4 regions of the Cupriavidus sp. 22TCCZM04-2 genome follow, and region 4 is predicted to be linked to each of the others. Evidence: predicted binding sites of a transcription regulator. Region 4 holds the regulator's gene; each other region holds the start of a gene.
The links. The regulator FNR, encoded in region 4, switches genes on or off when oxygen is low (the NO sensors DNR and NnrR bind a similar motif). The targets are predictions, from matches to a motif close to TTGATNNNNATCAA.

Region 1 (5,648 bases), on a different contig from region 4:
CGCCCTCGTCGTAGAAGCGCTCGGCATCGCGATTGACCACCACGCCCAGCGATACGCAGTCGATGCGCGTGCAGATGCCGCCGTCATACAGCGGCGCGCGCGCGTCGATGGCCACGCAGTGCGACTGCGACGGATCGCCGATCGCGTCCGCGCCGGACTCGATCATGTGTTTGAGCAGCACGCCCATGTTGAAGCGCGTGCCGCGGATCAGGAAATTGTCGGCCGGCCATTCGCCGCGCTCGTTCTGGCCCCACGCTTCGCGCAGCCAGGCTCGATTCGATTCGAAGCCGCCCGCCGCCAGCACGCATGCGCGCGCCGCGAAACGCTGGTCGCCGCTGCGCGCGGCCACGAAGCGGCCGCCGTCGAGTTCGATGGCATCGACCGGTGTCTCGTATCGGACCTGGACGCCCATGGCCTCGGCACTGCGGTAGTAGGCATTGACCAGCGCCTTGCCGCCGCCCATGAAGAAGGCATTGGTACGGGCCACGTGCAGCGCGCCCGAGAGCGGCGGCTGGAAATGCACGCCATGGCGGCGCATCCACGGGCGGCAGGTCGAAGACGCGCGGATGACCAGCCGCGCCAGTGCCTCATTGGTGAGTCCGCCGGTGACCTTGAGCAGGTCCTGCCAGTACTCCTCTTCCGGGTAGCTGTCGACCAGCACGTCCTGCGGCGCATCGTGCATGCAACGCAGGTTGCGCGTGTGCTGGGAGTTGCCGCCGCGCCAGGCCATGGGGGCGGCTTCCAGCAGCAGCACGCTGGCGCCGGCCTCGCGCGCCATGAGTGCGGCGCACAGGGCGGCGTTGCCCCCGCCGATTACGAGTACGTCCCACATCAGTACAGTCTCCGTGATTTGCGGCGACTGTACTGAGCGGCCCGATGCCCCGCCAGACGGGATCGGGCAACGGGTGTTTACGAATCGTGAAGGGTAGCGCCGGGCCAGCGGCGGGCGCGCACCAGATCGCGCGCCACGGCGGCGAGCGTGCCGCGCGCGGCCAGGCCCGCGGGAGACAACTCGTCGTCCGACAGGCTGGCCAGCAGGTTCGGGCGCCGCGCCGCGGTGTCGGCAATGGGGATCATCGCCAGGGGCTCGCCGCCCAGGCGCGCCACCGCCGCGCCGGGCTGCACCGTGGCGCCAAGTCCCGCGCGCACGGCATCCATCAGCATGGCCAGGCCATCGATTTCCGCGACCACGTTGGGCTGGTGGCGGCCCCGCGCGAAGGCGGCATCAAGCACGGAACGCAGACCGTGCGGGCTGCTTGGCAGGATCAGCGGCAGCCCGCGCAGTTGCGCAAGCCTTGCCGTCTTGCCCGTCGGCAGACCGGGCATGTCATCGCGGCTGATCAGAAACAGGCGCTCGGTAAGCAGCGGTGCCAGGCTCCAGCGATGGTGGCCCTCCGCCTGGAACAGGACGGCCAGGTCTAGCTGGCGCGTGCCGATCATCGTCGCCAGGTTGCCTGACAGGCTTTCCACGAGATGCAGGCGGATGTCGGGATAGCGCTCGCGCATGGCCTGCATGAAGGGCAGGCCCAGCACGCTGATGGTGCTCGGCGCCATGCCTACACTGACGTGGCCGGAGAGCCTGGCAAGCTGGGCGGCGCGTACTGCGTCGTCGGCATGGCGCACAGCCAGTTGCGCCTGGCGCCAGAATGCCAGTCCGGCATCGGTCGGCACGACGCCCGTCGAGGTGCGCCGCAGCAGGCGCGTGGAAAGCTCGCCCTCCAGGCGACTTATCTGCTGGCTGAGCGCCGATGTGACCACGCCCAGCTTCTGGGCGGCCTGCCCCATGCTGCCGAGTTCGACGACCTGCAGAAAGTACCGCAATTGCCTGAGCTCCATCCGGCCCTCCTCTCAACCAGTTCCCCTCCAGGCACGCGGACGATCCCTGGCAGCGGCTCGTGATCATTATCCGTGAACGGCGGGAGCGGCCATGAAAATTTCAATAGAATCCCGGTTGGTCCGCATTCGCGCAGCGCCGTGACGCTGCGCCCCTTTGGAGGAAACATGAAGGCAGTCAATATCCTGGAAACCATCGGCAATACGCCGCATATCCGCATCAACCGGCTGTTCGGCAATGGCCATGAAGTCTGGATCAAATCGGAACGGTCGAACCCGGGCGGCTCGATCAAGGACCGCATCGCGCTGTCGATGGTGGAAGATGCCGAACGCCGTGGCGTGCTTAAGCCGGGCGGCACCATTGTCGAGCCGACGTCGGGCAATACCGGCATCGGCCTGGCGATGGTGGCCGCGGTCAAGGGCTACAAGCTGATCCTGGTGATGCCCGACAGCATGTCGCTCGAACGCCGCCGCCTGATGCTCGCCTACGGCGCGACCTTTGACCTGACCCCGCGAGAGAAAGGCATGAAGGGCGCGATCGCCCGCGCCGAGGAACTGATCGCCGCCATTCCCGGCGCCTGGATGCCCCAGCAGTTCGAAAACGCGGCCAACATCGAAGTCCATGCGCGTACCACCGCCCAGGAAATCCTGGAGGATTTCCCCGAAGGGCTCGACGTACTGATCACCGGTGTCGGCACGGGCGGCCATATTTCCGGCTGCGCGCAGGTGCTCAAGCAGAAGTGGCCGCAGCTCAAGGTATTCGCCGTCGAGCCGTCGGCTTCGCCCGTGATTTCCGGCGGCGCACCGGCACCGCATCCGATCCAGGGCCTGGGCGCCGGCTTTATCCCGGCCAACCTGAAGACCGGCCTGCTCGATGGCGTGATCCAGGTGGATGCCGAACCGGCCCGCGACATGGCGCGCCGCTGCGCCAGCGAAGAAGGCATCCTGGTCGGCATTTCGTCGGGTGCCACCCTCGCCGCGATCGCCGGCAAGCTACCCGAGTTGCCGGCCGGCGCACGCGTGCTGGGCTTCAACTATGACACCGGCGAGCGCTACCTGACGGTCGAGGGCTTCCTGCCCGCCTGAGGCGGGCGTGTGTGCACCGGCGGGCAACGCCGGTGCACGGTTCGATGCGCGCCATCGGATCCCGCGGCAGCAGATCTCCGCTCGCCGCGGTGCGTTCAAGTCTTGATGCCGGTCAAGCTGCTATCGCCCGCTGCGGCTACGCTGGACCAGAAGGGCCCACTCGGTGCCTCTTACGATTTGCCGTCCCCCGATCACTCGCAACGACTCACCGGAGGTTTCCATGTATCAGCGCATCCTGCTAGCCGTAGACGGCAGCCAGTCTTCCGATCTCGCATTGAGCCAGGCCATCACCCTTGCCACGGCGACCGGTGCGGAGGTCAAGGCCCTGTTCGTGGCCGACGACAGCGACGCATTCTTCGATGTCGCCTACTTCGACGCCAGGGCCCTGATGGAAAGCATCCGTAGCTTTGGCCGCAAGGTCCTGACGGAGGCCGAGGACAAGCTGGAGGCGGCCGGCATCAGGCATACGACCCAGCTTGTCGACAAGCCGGTGGCGCCCGGCCAGATTTCCGCGACCATCGTCGCCCAGGCCGATGCCTGGAGCGCCGACCTGATCGTGCTGGGCACGCATGGCCGGCGTGGCGTGCGGCGCCTGCTGATGGGCAGCGTCTCCGAAGGCGTGGTCAGCAAGTCCAGCCGGCCGGTGCTGCTGATCCGCAGCGAAGTGGAAGGCTAGCGCACCGGGTCCGCGCGGCCCTGGCGCCGCGGGCCTATTGCGCACTTTGCTCCACTGGTCGGACAATCCGGCCATGCGGGATCTCCCCGCCTGGAGCCTTTGATGAGAATCCGCCTGGCATACGTAGCCTCGCTGGCGTGCGTCGCAGCCCTGATCCTGGGCGGCTGCTCGGCGCTGCACCCGGAACAGACCGGCCAGCGGCTGGTCGGCAGCGACCAGAGCGCCGTGCGCAGTACATTCGGCGAACCCACCGATTCCTTCCGTTTTCCGAATGGCACGTCGCGCTGGCTCTACTCCCAGCAGCCTCTCGGTCATGCGGTCTACGCGGCGGACTTTGACGCCACCGGCAAACTCGTGAGCTATCGGCAGATGTTGACGGAAGCCGAAATCTATCAGGCCAAGGTCGGTGCCTGGACCAAGCAGGATGTGCTCGAGCGCTTCGGCAAGCCGCGCGAGCCTATCCAGTATTACCCACTGATGAAGCGCGAGGCCTGGAGCTACCGGATGTTCCAGGACGGCTACCAGACCGCGCACTTCAGTTGCTACTTCGACGACAACGGCGTGCTGCAGCAGACCATGATCATTGTCGACCCGCTCGGCGGCGACCGCCGCGGGCGCTCGCGCTAGCCGTCGCGCCAGGGGAGCCAATGCTGGCGAAAGGGGCTCCCGGACTGCGGCGGCGTTTTCGCGCAGAATAGACCTTGCCGCGACGCAGCAAAGACTGCGCGCGCCTTCCCTGATCTCTTCTTGCGCGGAACCTGAACGTGACTACTGCGATCCTGCTTGAAAACATCCACCCAAGCGCCACGGCGCGCCTGGGCGAAGCCGGCCTGACGGTCGAACGCCGCAGCGGCGCGCTGGCCGGCGACGAGCTGCGCCAGGTGCTGTCCAGCCATGACCTGGTGGGCATCCGCTCCGCCACGCACCTGCGCGCGGACGACATCCGCAGCGCACCGGCGCTGCTCAGCATCGGCTGCTTCTGCATCGGCACCTCGCAGGTCGACCTGGACGCCGCGACGGCGGCGGGGATTCCGGTCTTCAACGCGCCGTTCTCCAACACGCGTTCGGTGGCCGAGCTGGTCGTGTCCGAAGCCGTGATGCTGCTGCGCAAGATACCCGAGAAAAATACGCTCGCGCATGCCGGCAAGTGGGCCAAGGGCGCCAGCGGCGCGTTCGAGGCGCGCGGCAAGACCATCGCCATCGTCGGCTACGGCAATATCGGCTCGCAGGTCGGCGTACTGGCCGAGTCGATGGGCATGCGAGTGGTGTACTACGACGTGCTGGCCAGGCTGTCGCTCGGCTCGGCGCGCGCGGCCGGCACACTGGAAGAGGCTGTGTCGCAGGCGGACGTAGTCACGCTGCACGTTCCCGCCACGGCACGCACGCGCAACCTGATCGACGCTGACGTGCTCGCGCGCTTCAAGCCTGGCGCGATCCTGATCAATGCCTCGCGCGGGACTGTGGTCGACATCGATGCCCTGGCGGCAGCGCTGCGCGCCAGGCACCTCGGCGGTGCCGCGATCGACGTCTTCCCCGAAGAGCCGAAGACCAACAACGATCCGTTCACCAGCCCGCTGCAGCAACTGCCCAACGTCCTGCTGACGCCGCATATCGGCGGCAGCACCGAGGAAGCGCAGGAGAACATCGGCACCGAGGTAGCCGCCAAGCTGCTGCACTACCTGACCACCGGCGGCACCATCGGCGCGGTGAATTTCCCGGAGGTGGATCCCGGTCCGCTGCACGCGCCGGCACGGCTGCTCAATATCCACAGCAACGCACCCGGTGCGCTGGCCGCCCTCAACACGCTGCTGGCACAGGACGGCGTCAACATCAACGGCCAGCACCTGCAGACGCGCGGCCATACCGGCTACGTCGTCACGGACCTCGACCGGGTGCCCTCCGACGCGCTGATGGGGGCCTTGCGCACCCACGCCGGCTTCGTGCGTTCGCGCCTGCTGGTCCGGTAAGTCCCGCCGCCTCACCCGACCGTCCACATCCCACCTCATCCGCTATCCGGCCTCAGGCAACGCCTGTGCCTCGATAGCGGATAGCG
Region 2 (5,648 bases), on a different contig from region 4:
GCGCTTGCTGTGCCGAACGCTTGCCGTGCAACGCACCTACCGAAAGGCAATGCTGAGGACCATCGTGCCGGATTCGCACACGACCCGGTGAAAGCGCCGCGCGTTTCCAGGAACAAAAAACCCGCGGCGAACACCGCGGGTTTTTCACTTCATCGAGCCTTGTCTGTCTCAGACTTCTTCGTACAGCGGTAGCGTCAGGAACTCGGCGAAATCTTCCGACGTCGACATCTGCTCGAAGATCTCGGCAGCGCGATCATACGTCTTCGTCTCGCCGCCGACCTCGGCCTTCACCTTGGCCAGCTCTTCCGGGATCAGCGTGCGCACCAGTTCGGCGGTGACCTTGGTGCCGTCTTCCAGCTTGCCCTTGGGCGAGCGGATCCACTGCCACACCTGCGAACGCGAGATTTCGGCGGTGGCCGCATCTTCCATCAGGTTGTGGATCGGCACGCAGCCGTTGCCGGCCAGCCAGGCGCCCAGGTAGTGGATGCCGACGTTGATGTTCATGCGCAGGCCGGCTTCGGTAATCGGGGTTTCCGGCTGGAAGTCCAGCAGGTCCGAACCCTTCACGTTCACGTCCGGACGCTGCTTCTCGAACTGGTTGGGCTTGTCGCCCAGCACGTCCACGAATTCCTTCATGGCGGGCTCGACCAGGCCCGGGTGGGCCACCCAGCCGCCGTCGTAGCCGTCGGTGGCATCGCGCCGCTTGTCGCTGATGATGCCCTGCATGGCGACGGCGTTCTTCTCCGGATCGTTCTTGATCGGAATCAGTGCGCTCATGCCGCCCATGGCGGGCGCGCCGCGGTAGTGGCAGGTCTTCAGCAGCAGCAGCGCGTAGGCGCGCATGAACGGCGCGGTCATGGTGACCTTGGCGCGGTCGGCCAGGCAGAAGTTCTTGTCGTTCTTGAACTTCTTGATGCACGAGAAGATGTAGTCCCAGCGGCCGGCGTTCAGGCCAGCGCTGTGCTCGCGCAGTTCGTACAGGATTTCGTCCATCTCGAACGCGGCGAGGATGGTCTCGATCAGCACGGTGGCCTTGATGGTGCCTTGCGGCAGGCCGATTTCGTTCTGTGCCATCACGAAGATGTCGTTCCACAGGCGTGCTTCCAGATGGCTTTCCATCTTCGGCAGGTAGAAGAACGGGCCGTCGCCGCGGGCGATCTGCTCCTTGGCGTTATGGAACAGGAACAGCGCGAAGTCGAAGATGCCGCCCGAGACGCGCTTGCCGTCGATGGTGACGTGCTTTTCGTCGAGGTGCCAGCCGCGCGGACGCACCTGCAGCGTAGCGATCTTGTCGTTCAGCTTGTACTGCTTGCCCTTCGATTCCAGGGTCAGCGTGCGGCGCACGGCGGCCTTCAGGTTCACCTGCCCCTGCATCTGGTTGTGCCAGTTCGGGGTGTTGGAATCCTCGAAGTCGGTCATGTAGCTGTCAGCGCCCGAGTTGAAGGCGTTGATGACCATCTTGGCTTCGACCGGGCCGGTGATTTCCACGCGGCGGCATTCCAGGGCCTTGGGGATCGGCGCGACTTTCCAGTCGCCTTCGCGGATGTGCTTGGTTTCGGGCAGGAAGTCGGGGACTTCACCGGCGTCCAGGCGCTTGGCGCGCTCGACGCGGGCGGCCAGCAGTTCCTGGCGGCGCGGTTCAAAGGCGCGGTGGAGTTTGTCTACCAGCGCCAGGGCTTCCGGCGTGAGGATATCTTCGTAGGCCGGCAGGATCTCGCCGGTAATCTTCATGCCCGCGGGCAACGTGATAGCCATCAGTCTTCTCCTGTTAGTCGATAGCTGGTTAGAGAGTCGACCCCTCGTTGTCGTTCAGACGTCCACGCCCCTGGCGCGGACAAAATCGAGCAGGTCATTCATGTCGTGCCCGGTGCCGGAGGGCGCTACGTCGAGCCGCTCCGCCGGATGGCCGGCACGATTGATCCAGAACGTGGTGTAGCCGAACCAGGTGGCGCCGCAGGCATCCCAGCCGTTCGATGAGACGAAAAGGATCTCTTCGGCTGGCAGCTCGAATGCCTTCGGCCCGAGCGCATAGGCCTCCGGGGCGGTCTTGTACTGACGTACGGCGTCGACCGACAGCACATGGTCGAACAGGCCATGCATGCCCGCGCTCTTGACCGAGATATCGAGCATCTCGGCATTGCCGTTGGACAGGATGCCCAGCGGCAGTCCGGCGCGGCGCAGCCGTTTCAGCGCGCCCAGATTCTCGGGAAAGGCCGACAGGCATGCATATTCCTTGAGCAGCTGCGCCTCGGTCGCGTCGTCCAGCTTCACCTTCAACCGTTCCGCGGCATAGCGCAGCGAATCCACGGTCAGGGCCCAGAATGGCTTGTAGTACTTGCCATCGGGGCTCGCCATGGTGCGGACACGGGTGTAGTCGATCTGCCGTTCGCGCCACAGCAGCGCCAGGGCCTCGCCCTTGCCCGGGAACAGTTGCTCCGCGCGCGCCGTGACGGAATACACGTCGAACAGCGTGCCGTAGGCGTCGAAGACGACTGCGCGGATCTTGTTCATGGGGCGCTCTGGTTTCCTGGGTCAGGTCTTGCCGCAGGCTGTTGCGTGGGGCTGTACACCATTGAATGCATCGAATTGTAGGCAGACGCTGCAGTGCGGCAAAGTCGGCCCGGGTCACTTGATCTTTTACTTTTCGGCATCTAATCTTGGCTGACTTGTTCGACAATAAACACCAATTCCCTCTCATTCGCGCAAGATCGCCGTCCGCGGGCACGCCCGGGTGATCGCGCAGGCATCGCAAATAATCATTCGTGGACCATTTCAAACAACTGGAGACTTTTGTATCCGTGGCCTCGCGCGGCAGTCTGTCCGCTGCAGCTGCGGCGGAAGGCGTCGCGCCGGCCATCATCGGAAGGCGCATCGACGCGCTGGAAGAACGGCTGGGCGTCAAGCTGCTGATCCGCACGACCCGCAAGATCAGCCTGACCTTCGAGGGGTCCGCCTTTCTGGAAGACTGCCAGCGCATCCTGAACGACCTGCACAACGCCGAGGCCAGCGTTTCCGCGGGTGGCGTGAAGGCCAGCGGCCACCTGCGCGTCACGGCGCCAGCGGGCTATGGACGCAAGCATGTGGCGCCGCTGGTGCCGCTGTTCATTGAATCGCACCCGGATGTGACGATTACGCTGGATCTGTCCGACCGCGTGGTGGACCTGGTCAATGAAGGCTTCGATTGCGCGATCCGCCTGGGGGACCTGCCCGATTCCAGCCTCGTTTCCATCCGCCTGGCGGAAACCCGGCGTGTGGTGGTGGCATCACCCGACTATCTGTCGCGCGCGGGCACGCCAGCATTGCCTGAGGACCTGCAGCGTCACAACTGCCTGGCTTTCGGCGCCAGCGCCAACGTCCAGCGCGGCTGGGTCTTCCAGCAGGAAGGCCGAGCGGTTACGGTCAAGGTCGGCGGCACGATGGAATGCACCGACGGCGCCGTATTGCACGAATGGTGCCTGCAAGGCCACGGGCTGGCATGGCGGTCGTGGTGGGAGGTCGGCAACGAAATTGCAAGCGGCCGGCTGGTGACGGTGCTCGACGAGTTCCAGGCGCCCCCGATCGGCATCCACGCGGTGTTTCCGCAGCGCAAGCACCTGCCACTGCGGGTACGGCTGTTCATCGACCATCTGAAGAACACCTATGGCAACCCGGCCTACTGGCGCCGGACCGAACCCGCACCGGCGCACCCGGCAATGGCCGCCATGGCCAGCTAAAACGAGGCACGCGCGTGCGAGCGTGCGCTGTCGCACTTTGTTGCAATTGATATAGCGCAATGCCCTACTCGGCACACTGACTACAATGCAGTTCAGACAGGCGCTTTTCCGGTCGCAAGCCAAGGTCGTGTAAAGGTGGCAACCGGGCCTGCCCCTCCCCTCATCCCCCGCATGAAAGGAGTCCTGCATGTTCCAACACATTCTGCTTCCCACCGACGGTTCCGAACTCTCCAAGAAGGCAATCAACGGCGGATTGGAGCTGGCCAAGGCCATTGGCGCGCGCATCACCGCCTATGTCTGCCTTGAGGAGTATCCGTACACCCCGTTCAGCGAAATCGTGGTCGAGGCGCCGCAGGCCTTCAAGGACCGTATCGAAAACCAGGCCAAGCTGTACCTCAAGGAGGTGGAGGGTCTCGCCGCGGCTGCGGGCGTGACCTTCGACTCCGACATGTCGACGTTCGCGGTGCCCTATCTGGGCATCATCGACGCCGCGGAGCGCCACGGCTGCGACGTGATCTTCATGGCTTCGCACGGCCGGCGCGGCTTGTCCGGCCTGCTGCTGGGCTCCGAAACCCAGAAGGTGCTGACCCACACCGACATTCCGGTGATCGTATATCGCTGACCTCAGATCGTCGGCCGTGGGCCGCTGATCTCTGACCGGGCCGGGGAAATTTCCCGGCCCTTCCTCATTGGACGCTGGCTTACGCAGCGGGCTCAGGAACCCTTGCTGATGCGCTCCTGGATATGCTGAGCGCGTGCTTCCGAACCCGGATGCGAGGAGAACATGCTGGACTTGCCGCCATCGAGCTTGGCCAGTTTCTGGAACGCGGTTACCAGGCCGCTGGTGCCGGCCTTGTTCTTCGTCAGCAGGTCGAACGAGTAATCGTCGGCCGCCGATTCCTGCGATTGCGAGAACTGCGCGTTGATCAGCTTCTCGCCAAGCTCGCCCAGTTGCGACGACGACAGCGCGGCCACCGCACCGTTGCCGGCTGCTGCCGCCGCGCCGCGTGCGGCGGTCGCGGTGTAGGCCACCTGCATCGCCTTCTTGGTGTGGCCCAGCGCCACGTGGCCAAGCTCGTGGCCCAGCACGCCGCGCACCTCCTCATCGGTCATCATGTCCATCAGGCCGCTATACACGCGCACGCAGCCGTTGGCCATGGCCCAGGCGTTGACGTCCTTCGTCATGTAGACCTTGGCGTTGACGTTCGGCACGTCGGAGTTCTTCAGCCCGGCCATAACCTTCGCCAGACGCCGGCCATAGGTGCTGTTGGCTGCTGCGATCTTGTTGGTCTTGTCCGATTCGGTGCAAGCCTGGTCCGACAAGCTCCTGACGTCGGCGTCGCTGAGCGTAGCCGCCTTGGCCAGGCTCGAACCGGCAGCCATCATGTCGTCAAGGTTGGTGCCGGCACAGCCGGCCAGGGACGCGGCAGCCGTCGCTGCCAGGGCAATGTAGAGAGGTGCTTTCATGTTGTCGCGGAATCAACGCACGTCAGGCGTGCAAATGGAATGTGTTTTGGATGTGCATTGAATGTGTCATTCATTCAAGGCCACGGGGACTTTATTCCACTTTTGCGGCAGAGGGGACGAGCTGATACGCGATAACCACCAATTATGACAATTGATTACATTTGACTTGTTCCGTGCTGCAGCCCCCTTTTTAAAAAAAACCGCGCCGCCTCCTGAGAGAAACGGCGCGGTGCCTGAAAAAGAAGCGCGTGATGGTCGCACGCGCTTCCTGTGGTCTGCTGAACCAAGAGACTACTCGGTTCCCCCCGATCTATGTTTCAGCAAACGGTGGCCAGGAGAGTCAGGCCACTTTCTTGTCTTCGAAGAACTGCTCGTCTTCGGTCGATCCCTTCAGGGCGGTCGTCGACGACTGGCCGCCTTCGATGGTCTGGGTCACGGCGTCGAAGTAGCCGGTCCCGACTTCGCGCT
Region 3 (5,648 bases), on a different contig from region 4:
GCAATCCGCGATGCCATCGCGGCCGTGGGTGACTATGAAGCCAACCCGCCGCTGCGCGCGCCGGCCACCAGCGAAGCCATCCTGGACGCCGTGGAAGCGGTGCGCGCCGTGCGCGAAAGCGCCGCACAGCCGGCCTGACGCGCGCGCCTGCCGGGCCCGCCGGACTTTCCCCCCTTGCCTGCTTTCGGGTAGGCAAGGGGCCGGCCGCCCGCGCAGGCACGCGCCACTGCGCTGGCACGCAAACCATCGACCACAGCATTGACCACAGACCGGCACCAGCCGGCAGTCACGACCAAGGCCCCGACATGCAGGACGCACCGCTCAAACCCTTCCGCTTCGCCGACGCCGCGCGCATGGTGCGCACCGGCGTGCCGGTGGCGATGGTCACCATCGTCGAAGTCAAGGGCTCGGCGCCGCGCGAGCCGGGCATACGGATGCTGGTCAGCGCCAACGACCTGGTCGGCACCATCGGCGGCGGACACCTGGAATGGCGCGGCATGGATATCGCGCGTGCCATGCTGGCGGACGGCAAGGAGCAGCGCCGCATCGAGCGCATTCCGCTGGGCCCGGCACTGGGCCAGTGCTGCGGCGGCGTGGTCCAGCTGGGCTTCGAAGTCCTCGGCCAGGATGACTTGCGCTGGCTGGACGCAGTGGAAGCCGCTTTCGCCGCGGGCAGATCACTGCAACGCACGGTTCCGGCATCAGGTGCAGTAACCGCCGCAGAATGCCGCGCGGCGGTGCCGTCGGTCACGCTCGAAGCGGGCGGCTCCTGGATCGACACGCTCGTCCCCGATGAGATGCACGTCGTCCTGTTCGGCGCCGGCCACGTCGGTCATGCGCTGGTCAAGGTGCTGGCCAACCTGCCGTGCCGCGTGCACTGGGTCGATGAACGCGACACGCTGTTCCCGGCCGGCCTGCCCGACAACGTCGAGGCCGAGGCCAGCGACACGCCTGAAGCCGTGGTCGCGCAGGCGCCCGCGGGCAGCTACTTCCTGGTCATGACGCACAGCCACGCGCTGGACCAGACCTTGTGCGAGGAGATCTTCCGGCGCACCGACTTCGCGTATTTCGGGCTGATCGGCTCCAAGACCAAGCGCGCGCGCTTCGAGCACCGGCTGGCGGACTACGGTGTCGACCCGGCCCGCTTCCCCGAGATGACATGCCCGATGGGCGTATCGGGGATCACCGACAAGGCACCGGCTATGATTGCGGTAGCCATCGTCGCCCAGTTGCTGCAGGTCCGCGACCAGCGTCTCGCCGCGCTGCACGCGAGCCACGGGGAGACGGTGCATCCGTAACCATAAGACCGAGGCCCCACATGACCATCGATGCCGCGCTGGCGGACAAGATCCGCCGTACTCCCAAGGCTGAACTGCACGTGCATATCGAAGGCACGCTCGAACCCGAGCTGATCTTCCGGCTGGCCCAGCGCAACCAGGTGAGCCTGCCCTACCCTAGCGTCGAAGCCCTGCGCGCGGCGTACGCGTTCACCGACCTGCAATCGTTCCTGGACATCTACTACGCCGGCGCCAGCGTGCTGCTGACGGAAGAGGATTTCTTCGACATGACGATGGACTACGTCAAGCGCGCCGTCGCCGACAACGTCCGCCACGCCGAGATCTTCTTCGATCCGCAGACCCACACCGCGCGCGGCGTGCCGATCGGCACCGTAATCGACGGCATCGCCGACGCACTGGCCCAGGCGCGTACCGAATACGATTTCTCGAGCAGCCTGATTCTCTGCTTCCTGCGGCACCTGTCCGAGGAAGACGCATTCGCCACGCTGGAAGCCGCGATGCCCTACCGCGACCGCTTTGTCGGCGTCGGGCTGGATTCGTCCGAGCAGGGCAACCCGCCCGAGAAGTTCGCGCGCGTGTTCGCGCGTGCCCGCGAACTCGGCCTGCGACTGGTGGCCCACGCCGGCGAGGAAGGCCCCGCGCAATATGTCATCGACGCGCTGGACATCCTCAAGGTCGAGCGCATCGACCACGGCGTGCGGTCGATCGACGATGCCGCGCTGATCGAGCGCCTGGCGCGCGAACGCGTGGCGCTGACGGTGTGCCCGCTGTCGAACCAGAAGCTCAAGGTGCATCCGGACCTGCGCGAACACCCGCTCAAGCGCATGCTCGATGCCGGCGTCATGGTCACGCTGCATTCGGACGATCCGGCCTACTTTGGCGGCTACATGAACGCCAACTGGGAAGCCACGTTCGAAGCGCTGCCGCTCGATGCCGCGGATGCGCACCAGCTCGCGCGCAATAGTTTTGAAGCGGCTTTCCTGCCTCCGATGCAGAAGGCCGAGTTCCTGGCGGAGGTCGACCACTTCTGGTCGGCCACGCCGACGTCCCCGCCCGCCACGGTCCCAGCGGCCTGAGCGCGGCGCATAGCAATAGCCCGGCCCTGCGCGTGCGCGCAGGCCGGTCCCGAGAGACAGACCATGACGACCACTCCGCCGACCCCGTCCATTACCCGCGCGATCCGCGGCCGCGTGCTGCATTTCCTGCACGATCCGCAATTCCACGAGGACGCCTATCAGTATTGGGAAGATGGTCTGCTGATCGTCACCGCCGGGCGCATCGTCGCAGCGGGCGACTACAAGGGGCTGGCCGCGCGCATCCCGGCCGGCGCCGAGGTGGTGGACCACCGCGGCAAGCTGATCGTGCCGGGCTTTATCGACACGCACGTGCACTACCCGCAGACCGACATCATCGCGTCGCCGTCGCCCGGGCTGCTGCACTGGCTGGACACCTACACCTTCCCCGAGGAACGCCGCTTTGCCGAGCCCGAATACGCGCGCGCGGTGGCCGGCTTCTTCACCGACGAACTGCTGCGCAACGGCACCACCAGCGCCGTGGTCTGGAGCACCGTGCACAAGGCTTCGGCCGAGGCACTGTTTGCCGAGAGCGAGCAGCGCAACCTGCGCATGATCACCGGCAAGGTGATGATGGACCGCAACTGCCCCGATTTCCTGCGCGACACCGCCGAAACCGGCGCGCGCGATTCGGCCGACCTGATGTCGCGCTGGCATAACAAGGGCCGCCTGGCCTACGCCATCACGCCGCGTTTCGCCCCGACCTCGACCGAAGCGCAGCTGGCCGCCTGCGGCGAACTGGCAAAGGCCTACCCTGACGCGTTCATCCAGACCCACGTCGCCGAGAACCGCGACGAGGTGAAATGGGTTGCCGAGCTGTTCCCGGACGCGCGCAGCTACCTGGACGTCTACGACCGCTATGGCCTGCTGCGCCCGGGCGCGTTCTACGGCCACGCGATCTACCTGGACCAGGATGACCGCCGGCGCCTGGCCGACAGCGGCGCCGCGGTCGCCCACTGCCCGACGTCGAACCTGTTCCTGGGCAGCGGCTTCTACGACTTCCACCAGTCCGACGCCAACCGCCTGAACGTGACGCTGGCCACCGATGTCGGCGGCGGCACCTCGTTCTCGATGTTCCGCACCATGAACGCCGCGCACAAGGTCGCGCGCATGGGCGGCTACCACCTGACGGCGCTGCGCATGTTCTACCTGGCCACGCGCGCCGCGGCCGAGGCGCTGGGCTGGTCCGACCGCATCGGCAGCTTCAGCGAGGGCTGCGAAGCCGACTTCATCGTGCTGGATCCGCAAGCGACGCCGCTGATCGCCCGCCGCAGCGGCCGTTCCGGGACGCTGGAAGAGCAGCTGTTCGCCTTTGCCATGCTCGGCGACGACCGTGTGATCGACAGCGTCTATGTGATGGGCGAGGCAGTACAGACGCCCGTCGTGTGATGACTGACCGACCTTCGGCCGCAATGCGCGGCCGAAGGTCGCTATTACCCGGGACCGCTCCGGCACGAATTGACGGTGATCAAGACTCGGACCGTCGAACCCCTCTAACCTTTATGGTTCCGTTGCCGGCCATACCAGGCCTTCAGCAACGCCAGCAACCTGAAGGTTTACATGACCCCCACCGCTGCCACGCATCCCGAGGTAACGTTTGAAGCACCGGCCGCCAAAGACCGACCGTTCCCCGATCCGATTGCCCCCGACCAGCCGCTGCCGTCGCGCAAGATCATCCGCGGCTGGCTGATTCCGCTGGGCCAGCGCAGCACACCGCGCGCGCTGATGCTGTTCGCCTTTGATTATCTGCTGTTCGCGGCCACGCTGGCCGGCATCGTGCTGGCGCCGCACTGGGCCGCCAAGCTGGGCCTGGGCGCACTGGCCGGGCTGATCATCGCGCGGCTGTTCATCATCGGCCATGACGCCTGCCACCAGAGCCTGACGCCGCGCCGCGGCCTGAACAAGTGGCTGGGCCGACTGACCTTCCTGCCGTCGCTCACGCCTTACAGCCTGTGGGAAGTCGGCCACAACGTCGTGCACCACGGCTACACCAACCTGAAGGGCTTCGACTTCGTCTGGGCGCCCTATTCGCTCGAAGAATTCCAGGCGCTGCCGCGCTGGCGCCGCATGATGGAGCGCATCTACCGCAATGGCTTCGGCGCCGGGCTGTACTACCTGATCGAGATCTGGTGGTTCAAGCTGTTCTTCCCGAGCAAGCGCCAGATGGCGACGCGCCGGCCCATCTTCATGGCCGACTGCACGCTCGTGGCTGCCTTCGGCGCCGCGTGGATCGGCGCGCTGGTGTGGGCCGCACTGGCCACGGATCAATCGGCCTGGATGATGGTCGGCGCTGGTTTCGTGCTGCCTTTCCTGGTCTGGAACCTGACGGTCGGCTTCGTGCTGTACGTCCACCACACCCACACCAGCGTGGCGTGGTACGACACCAAGGCCATGTGGGCCAAGGCCCAGCCCTTTGTCTCGACCACCGTGCACTTGCGATTCCGCCACGGCATCGGCGCGGCGCTGCACCACATCATGGAACACACCGCGCACCACGTGGACATGAGCGTGCCGCTGTACCGCCTGAAGCGAGCGCAGGCGCTGCTCGAACATGCGCTGCCGGGCCGCATCATCATCGAGAATTTCTCGTGGCGCTGGTACTTCCGGACCGCGCGCCGTTGCAAGCTGTACGACTTCAAGGCCCTGTGCTGGACCGATTTCCGCGGCCGCCGCACCAGCGAGCAGTCGCCGGTTCCCGCCTGACAGGGCACATTTTCCCGGCGGTAGACGATCCCCGCCGGCGCCGCTATAATCGCGGCTTCCATTGGGGAGTAGCCGCCCTGCTCTCACCGCTCCGCGCAATGCGGAACCCGGCAGACAGGGGCGTACGTCAACAGACTTGACCGCTTGCGGTTATGGCGTGCGCAGCTCCGGACTGGCTGGCCACAGGCCCAGCCCGATCCAAGGCCTGGCGAGACCGATGACCATACCTTTCTGGCCGGGCCGGGAAAGGTGTGCGTCATTGGCATCTCGCGATGCATTGCGGCCCGGTTACTCACATAACAACATGGAAGCCTTCCTCGTCTCCACAGGCATCGTCGCGCTCGCTGAAATGGGCGACAAGACGCAGCTGCTCTCGCTTGTCCTGGCCGCGCGCTACCGCAAGCCGCTCCCCATCATCCTTGGCATCCTGATTGCCACGCTGGTCAACCACGGCTTTGCCGGGGCGCTGGGCGGCTGGATCACGCACGTGCTCGGCGAAACGCTGCTGCGCTGGATCCTGGGCCTGGGCTTCATCGCCATGGCCGGCTGGATGCTGATCCCCGACAAGTTCGAC
Region 4 (5,648 bases):
TCAGGAGGTTCGTCGCCAGCAGCCGGCTTGGCGGCATCGGACGACTCACCGGCCGGCGTAACCGGCTCCGGCTCAGGGAAGGCCTCTTCGTCGCCAGCCACCGGCAGCGCCGTTGCCATCTCTTCAAAATCGATCGCCTGCTGATCCAGTAGCGCCGCCTGCGATTGCGCCTGGGCGTCTTCGAGCGGAGGCAGTTCGTCCAGCGTACGCAAACCCAGATCGTCCAGGAATGCCTTGGTGGTCGCATAGAGTGCCGGTCGCCCCGGTACATCGCGGTGGCCGATGACCTCGATCCAGCTGCGGTCTTCCAGTTTCTTGACCACCTCCGTGCTAACCGTCACGCCACGGATTTCCTCTATGTCACCACGCGTTACCGGCTGACGATAAGCAATGATCGCCAACGTTTCCATGACGGCCCGCGAATACTTGGGGGGCTTCTCGGGATTGAGGCGATCGAGGTATTCCCGCATCTCAGGCCGGCTCTGGAAACGCCAGCCGCTGGCCAGTGCCACCAACTCGACCCCGCGCTGGCGCCAGTCCTGGCGCAACTCATCAAGCAGGACCCGAACAGTGTCCGCGCCGACATCGTCTGCAAACAGACGGCGCAGGTCGCTCACGCGCAAGGGCTCCTGCGCACAGATCAGCGCAGTCTCGAGGACGATCTTCGCCTCTTGGGTATTCATGTTGGGTGTGCAGCCTGTCTTTGCACCTGCTCAGGGACGAATCCGGAGCCCTGGACATTGTGGATTTAACGGTGCGATTGCCACCGCCATCTCATCGCGCAGCAAACCCGAAAGCGTTTCGCTTCGAGACCGTGCACCTTCTTTTGCTTCGATTTGCCGGGTGTGTTCCGGCAGGAGATTGCCCGGTCACCGGCAAGTACCAGTGCACGAACCTCTTGCACGCGCCCACATGGGCGGACATGGCTTCCGGCGAACGTCCGCCTGGGCCGCAAGAAAAACGAATATCGGGATCAGGGCCAGCAATGACCGCACCACGGTCGCAGAGCCAGCCGGACTTTTGAACAGATATTATGAACCGGATGGACTGCGGAAGGGTTCGGCGCCGAAATGTCGGCTTGTCCGAAACTCCGGACGCCCTTTTTTTGGAAGGGCTGCCAGGCGCCGCTCGGAAACACGCCGCGCGATACCGCAATGCAGGCGATTGTATGGCATTCCCGCATCCGCCTGCAACCACCGCGCACTCCCGCGCCTTCACGGTGGCGTCAAAACACCAGGCAAAAACCATGCTCGGCCAGCGAATGTGGCAATAACACCGCTCGACCGATTCCCAGGCCGCCGAAGACCATGACCGCCAATCCAGCTCCCATCCTGACCCAACGGCGGCGAGCCCAAGCGCGCAGCAGCCCCGAAAAGCTGGATAGCGCCAGCAAATTCGGTAGCGTGCCAAGCCCGAAGGCGCCCATTACCAGGGCACCCGAGGGCGCATTACCGGCCAGTAACGCGAGGGCAAGCGCACCATAGACCATGCCACAGGGCACGAGCCCCCACGCCAAGCCCATGCCGTAGCGGCGCACCAGACCACCGCTTCTCGCCGCCGTGGCCGGAGTTTTGCGGCGAAGCCGGCCGAAGCTTCCGGCAACGGCGGTCCCCGCGCGCGCGCCGAACCGTTCCAGCCACACGATGGAAAACGCTTCGCCGCGTAGCAGGCGCCAGCCAGATACCAGCAGCAAGGCGCTCCCGGCGCCAAATAGCCAGCGCTGAACCGGCAGGTAATCCTGGCGCCAGGCCGTCGCCCCCACCGCTCCAAGGATCGCACCGAGCAGCATGTAAGTGGAAATCCTGCCCACATGCATCACCAGCAACTCCAGGAGCCAGTCTTGGGGGCGCCGCACCACGGCAATCGGCACGTCCACGGCGCGCTGCTCGACTGCGAGGGCAACGCCACCGCACATGGCAGCGCAATGAAAGCCCCCCAGCAAGGCAAGCATGAAAACACTGAGAAGCACACCAAAAGTCAATTGCAACTCCCTACCGCATCACATCGCGCGTTAAAATGCATGCATTGCGCCCTCGCCGCTCATTCCTTGCAGGTTCCAATTGCTAACATCCATCCCCGTCACCGAGATGTCGCCCCGTTGCTCCACTTGCGGCATGGGGCAACTGTGCCTGCCGGTGGGCATGAGCCAGCAGGATCTGCAAAAGATGGATACCCTGGTGCAAGAGCGCGTCCGTGTCCACAAGGGCGAAACCCTGTACCGCATGGGCGATCCGCTGACTGCGGTTTTTGCCATTCGCTTCGGCACCCTGAAGACGCATGTCACCACGGAAGACGGCCGCTCGCAAATCACCGGCTTCCATTTGCCTGGCGAAGTGGTCGGCCTCGACGGCCTGGGTGAAATGCAGCACGCCTCGGATGCCACCGCGCTTGAAGACACGGAAGTATGCGTCGTACGCATGGCCGATCTTCAGACGCTGTCCATGGATCTGCCATCGCTGCAGCAGCAGTTCCTGCGACTGATGGGGAAGGAAATATCGCATGATCAGCTCATGCTCGTCACGCTGGGGTCCATGCGTGCCGAAGAGCGACTTGCCGCGTTCCTGATCAACCTGTCAGAACGTCTGTCCGCACGCGGGTATTCGTCGACCGAGTTCGTCATGCGCATGAGCCGGGAAGAAATCGGCAGCTATCTCGGATTGAAGCTCGAAACGGTCAGCCGCCTGTTCTCACGATTCGCCGAGGCGGGCCTGATCCAGATCCGTCAACGCCACGTCAAGCTCGTCGACATGGAAGGCATCAAGCAAGTCTACAGCCGCTCCTGCTGAGGCCGTCTGACCGCCTTGCCTGGCAAGACGGTCCGCTTCAGCCCAATCACTCCAGCTCGTCCGTTTCGCTGAGCTTCGTCGGCATGGTATAGAGCGTCAATCCGCTGGACAACGCGCAGAATACCCAGGCCAGCAAGAACCCGATCGTATAAATGGCCTCGCGCGAGGCCTCGATCGGGTGGCCGAAGAAATTCAGATCTCCGGGATCCACCACCGAAAACACGGTTGCCGTGGCCACCCCGGCCATCAGGAACGCCGGCCACAGTACCCACATCAGCCAGCGCAGCCTCATGGCCGCCTCGCTTGCGGTGCCTTGGCACTGCCCGGGACCCCTTCTGCTTTCTCGACGACCAGGCCGTGCCGGGACACACCTTCGACTACCGGCCGGTCAGGATGGGTAGAAGCCAGCCAGATGGTTACGCCGCAAGCCACTATGGCCAGCAACGGGCCGCTCATCAGAAGCCACGGCCACGGCTCCTTCCACCACGGATTGCTTTCTTGCATCGTCTTGCCCCCTTCGTCGGCGCCTCACCGAGGCGCTCGCGGTTGGTACGGCGCAGCGCCGATGCGCTGCACCGCCCTTAGCATCACAAATTGCGCGGCACGATGAAACTGGTAGATTGCCTGATTTGCGCACTACCTTGCCCCGAACCTTCGCTTGTCACCGTCACGCTGATCTTGTGCGTACCCTGCGCGGCATCGTCGATCGGCACGCGAATCCGGATCGGCACCAGCTTGTTCGACGTCGGCGCCAGGGCCTTCGCGTCGGGATCGTACTCGACCGTCAGGTTCTTCAGATCGTCGCTTTCGGCCTGCACGCTGATGCGCATGGGTGCCTCGGTGGTGTTGATCAGTTGCAGTCGATAGACGTTCTCAATCCAGCGTCCATCCACCTCACGCCCCAACGCCCCGCGATCGCGGATGATGTCGACCTTCAACGGCGTGCGCAGCGCTAGCGACACCACGAAACCCGCTACCATCACCAGCCAGATGACCGAGTAGATGATGGTCCGCGGCCGCACGAGCCGCTTGCGCGCCACCGCGGCTGACAGCGCCTTGCGCATGGCGTTCTCGGACGTGTACCGGATCAGCCCACGCGGGTAGTCCATCTTGTCCATGACCTGATTGCAGGCATCGATGCAGGCGCCGCAGCCAATGCACTCGTACTGCAGCCCGTCACGGATATCAATGCCTGTCGGACACACCTGCACGCAAATGCTGCAGTTGACGCAGTCGCCAAGCCCTGCCTGATGATGATCCACCTTGCGCGACCGGCTCCCGCGCGGCTCGCCGCGCCCGACGTCGTAGGTGACCACGTAGGTGTCGCGGTCAACCATCACGCTCTGGAATCGCGCATACGGGCACATATACTTGCACACCTGCTCGCGCATGAAGCCCGCATTGCCCCATGTCGCGAAGGCGTAAAAGAGCATCCAGAACGCCTGCCACGGCCCCAGCGAGAAGCTCAGGACCTGACCGCCAAGCTCGCGTATCGGCGCGAAGTAGCCAATGAACGTGAAGCCCGTCCATAGCGCGACCAGTAGCCACAGCGAGTGCTTGGTCGCCTTCAGGCGAAATTTGCGCAAACTCCACGGATCGCCGTCCAGACGGATCCGCGCGAAGCGGTCACCTTCGACATGCCGTTCGATCCACATGAATATTTCGGTGTAGACCGTCTGTGGACACGCGTAGCCACAGAAGAGCCGCCCCGCAATGGCCGTGAACAGGAACAGCGCCAGCGCGGAGATCACCAGCAGGACGGCAAGATAGATGACATCCTGCGGCCAAAGCACCAGTCCGAAGATATAGAACTTGCGGGCGCCAAGGTCGAACAGCACGGCCTGTCTGCCATTCCATTGCAGCCAGGGCGTGCCGTAGTAGATGAGCTGGGTCAGGAGTACCATCCAGACCCGCCAGTTGGAGAACGCGCCCGTCACCGAGCGCGGGTAGATCTTGCGTCGAACCTCGTAGAGCGTTTCGTCGGAGGTTTCGACAGGCGACGACGCCGGCCCTTGCGGGCCGGCCGTGCGGGCCAGAGGTTCTGTCCCGGGGGCGTTCATGCGCGCGCTCCTTCAGACGCCATGGCGCACCCCGTGCCTGAGTCGGTGATCATTGCCCTGAGCCTCCGGTATTGGAAAGCCCCCAGACATAGGCCGTCAGCATGCGGATACGCTCGGGAGTCAGGATCTCTTCGTGCGCGGGCATGTGGTTGTTGTGACCCTTCAGGATGGCCTCGACAATACTGCCTTCCGAACTGCCATACAGCCACACGTTATCGGACAGGTTGGGCGCGCCGAGTGCCTGATTGCCCTTGCCGGTCGCACCATGGCACGCAGCACAGGTGGACTTGAACGTGCTCTCGCCGCGCGATGCCCGGATCGGGTCGAACGACAGGCCCGACAGCGATCGCACATACTGCGCCACATCCGCTGCGAGCTTGCCGTCGATGGTCGAGGCAAACGACGGCATCACGCCATTGCGGCCCTTCGTGATGGTCTGCTGGATCGTCTCGGGTTCACCGCCATAGAGCCAGTCGTGGTCCGTCAGGTTCGGAAAGCCGCGGCTGCCGCGTGCGTCCGAGCCATGGCATTGCGCGCAGTAGTTCAGGAACAGGCGCTGGCCAATCTCGCGGGCCTGCGGGTCTGCCGCCACCTGCTTGACGTCCATATTCAGGTACTTGGCGTAGACATCGTGCTGCAACTTCTCCTGTGCCTGCTGATGCGCGGCCAGTTCGCCTTGCGTCGAAGTCTTCAGCACGCCCGCATACGAGCCGAGTCCAGGATAGAGGACCAGGTAGACCAGGCCGAAGATGCAGGCCAGCAGGAACATCCACATCCACCAGCGTGGCAACGGGTTGTTCAG

Region 1: AC3FKG_RS19410 (universal stress protein) is a predicted target of FNR. The motif match lies at 3,022-3,035, and genes of this name have one in related genera.
Region 2: AC3FKG_RS15730 (universal stress protein) is a predicted target of FNR. The motif match lies at 3,760-3,773, and genes of this name have one in related genera.
Region 3: AC3FKG_RS06240 (fatty acid desaturase) is a predicted target of FNR. The motif match lies at 3,830-3,843, and genes of this name have one in related genera.

What each region holds. Positions count from the first base shown of each region.
Region 1 is NZ_JBYOJS010000013.1:105,085-110,732, reverse strand. Features, by position in the region: gene tcuA (FAD-dependent tricarballylate dehydrogenase TcuA) at 1-832, opposite strand, end outside; gene AC3FKG_RS19420 (LysR family transcriptional regulator) at 910-1,836, opposite strand; gene cysK (cysteine synthase A) at 2,002-2,919, shown strand; gene AC3FKG_RS19410 (universal stress protein) at 3,140-3,595, shown strand; gene AC3FKG_RS19405 (hypothetical protein) at 3,698-4,222, shown strand; gene serA (phosphoglycerate dehydrogenase) at 4,360-5,562, shown strand.
Region 2 is NZ_JBYOJS010000009.1:179,149-184,796, forward strand. Features, by position in the region: gene AC3FKG_RS15710 (hypothetical protein) at 1-91, shown strand, start outside; gene aceB (malate synthase A) at 169-1,755, opposite strand; gene AC3FKG_RS15720 (haloacid dehalogenase type II) at 1,810-2,511, opposite strand; gene AC3FKG_RS15725 (LysR family transcriptional regulator) at 2,763-3,713, shown strand; gene AC3FKG_RS15730 (universal stress protein) at 3,901-4,335, shown strand; gene loiP (metalloprotease LoiP) at 4,428-5,180, opposite strand; gene aceA (isocitrate lyase) at 5,521-5,648, opposite strand, start outside.
Region 3 is NZ_JBYOJS010000003.1:83,676-89,323, reverse strand. Features, by position in the region: gene xdhB (xanthine dehydrogenase molybdopterin binding subunit) at 1-138, shown strand, start outside; gene xdhC (xanthine dehydrogenase accessory protein XdhC) at 306-1,298, shown strand; gene AC3FKG_RS06250 (adenosine deaminase) at 1,319-2,374, shown strand; gene guaD (guanine deaminase) at 2,438-3,760, shown strand; gene AC3FKG_RS06240 (fatty acid desaturase) at 3,932-5,074, shown strand; yybP-ykoY riboswitch at 5,126-5,348, shown strand; gene AC3FKG_RS06235 (TMEM165/GDT1 family protein) at 5,379-5,648, shown strand, end outside.
Region 4 is NZ_JBYOJS010000006.1:119,921-125,568, forward strand. Features, by position in the region: gene scpB (SMC-Scp complex subunit ScpB) at 1-683, opposite strand, end outside; gene AC3FKG_RS11905 (sulfite exporter TauE/SafE family protein) at 1,226-1,981, opposite strand; gene fnr (fumarate/nitrate reduction transcriptional regulator Fnr) at 2,061-2,786, shown strand; gene AC3FKG_RS11915 (hypothetical protein) at 2,833-3,078, opposite strand; gene AC3FKG_RS11920 (FixH family protein) at 3,075-3,290, opposite strand; gene ccoG (cytochrome c oxidase accessory protein CcoG) at 3,374-4,846, opposite strand; gene ccoP (cytochrome-c oxidase, cbb3-type subunit III) at 4,896-5,648, opposite strand, start outside.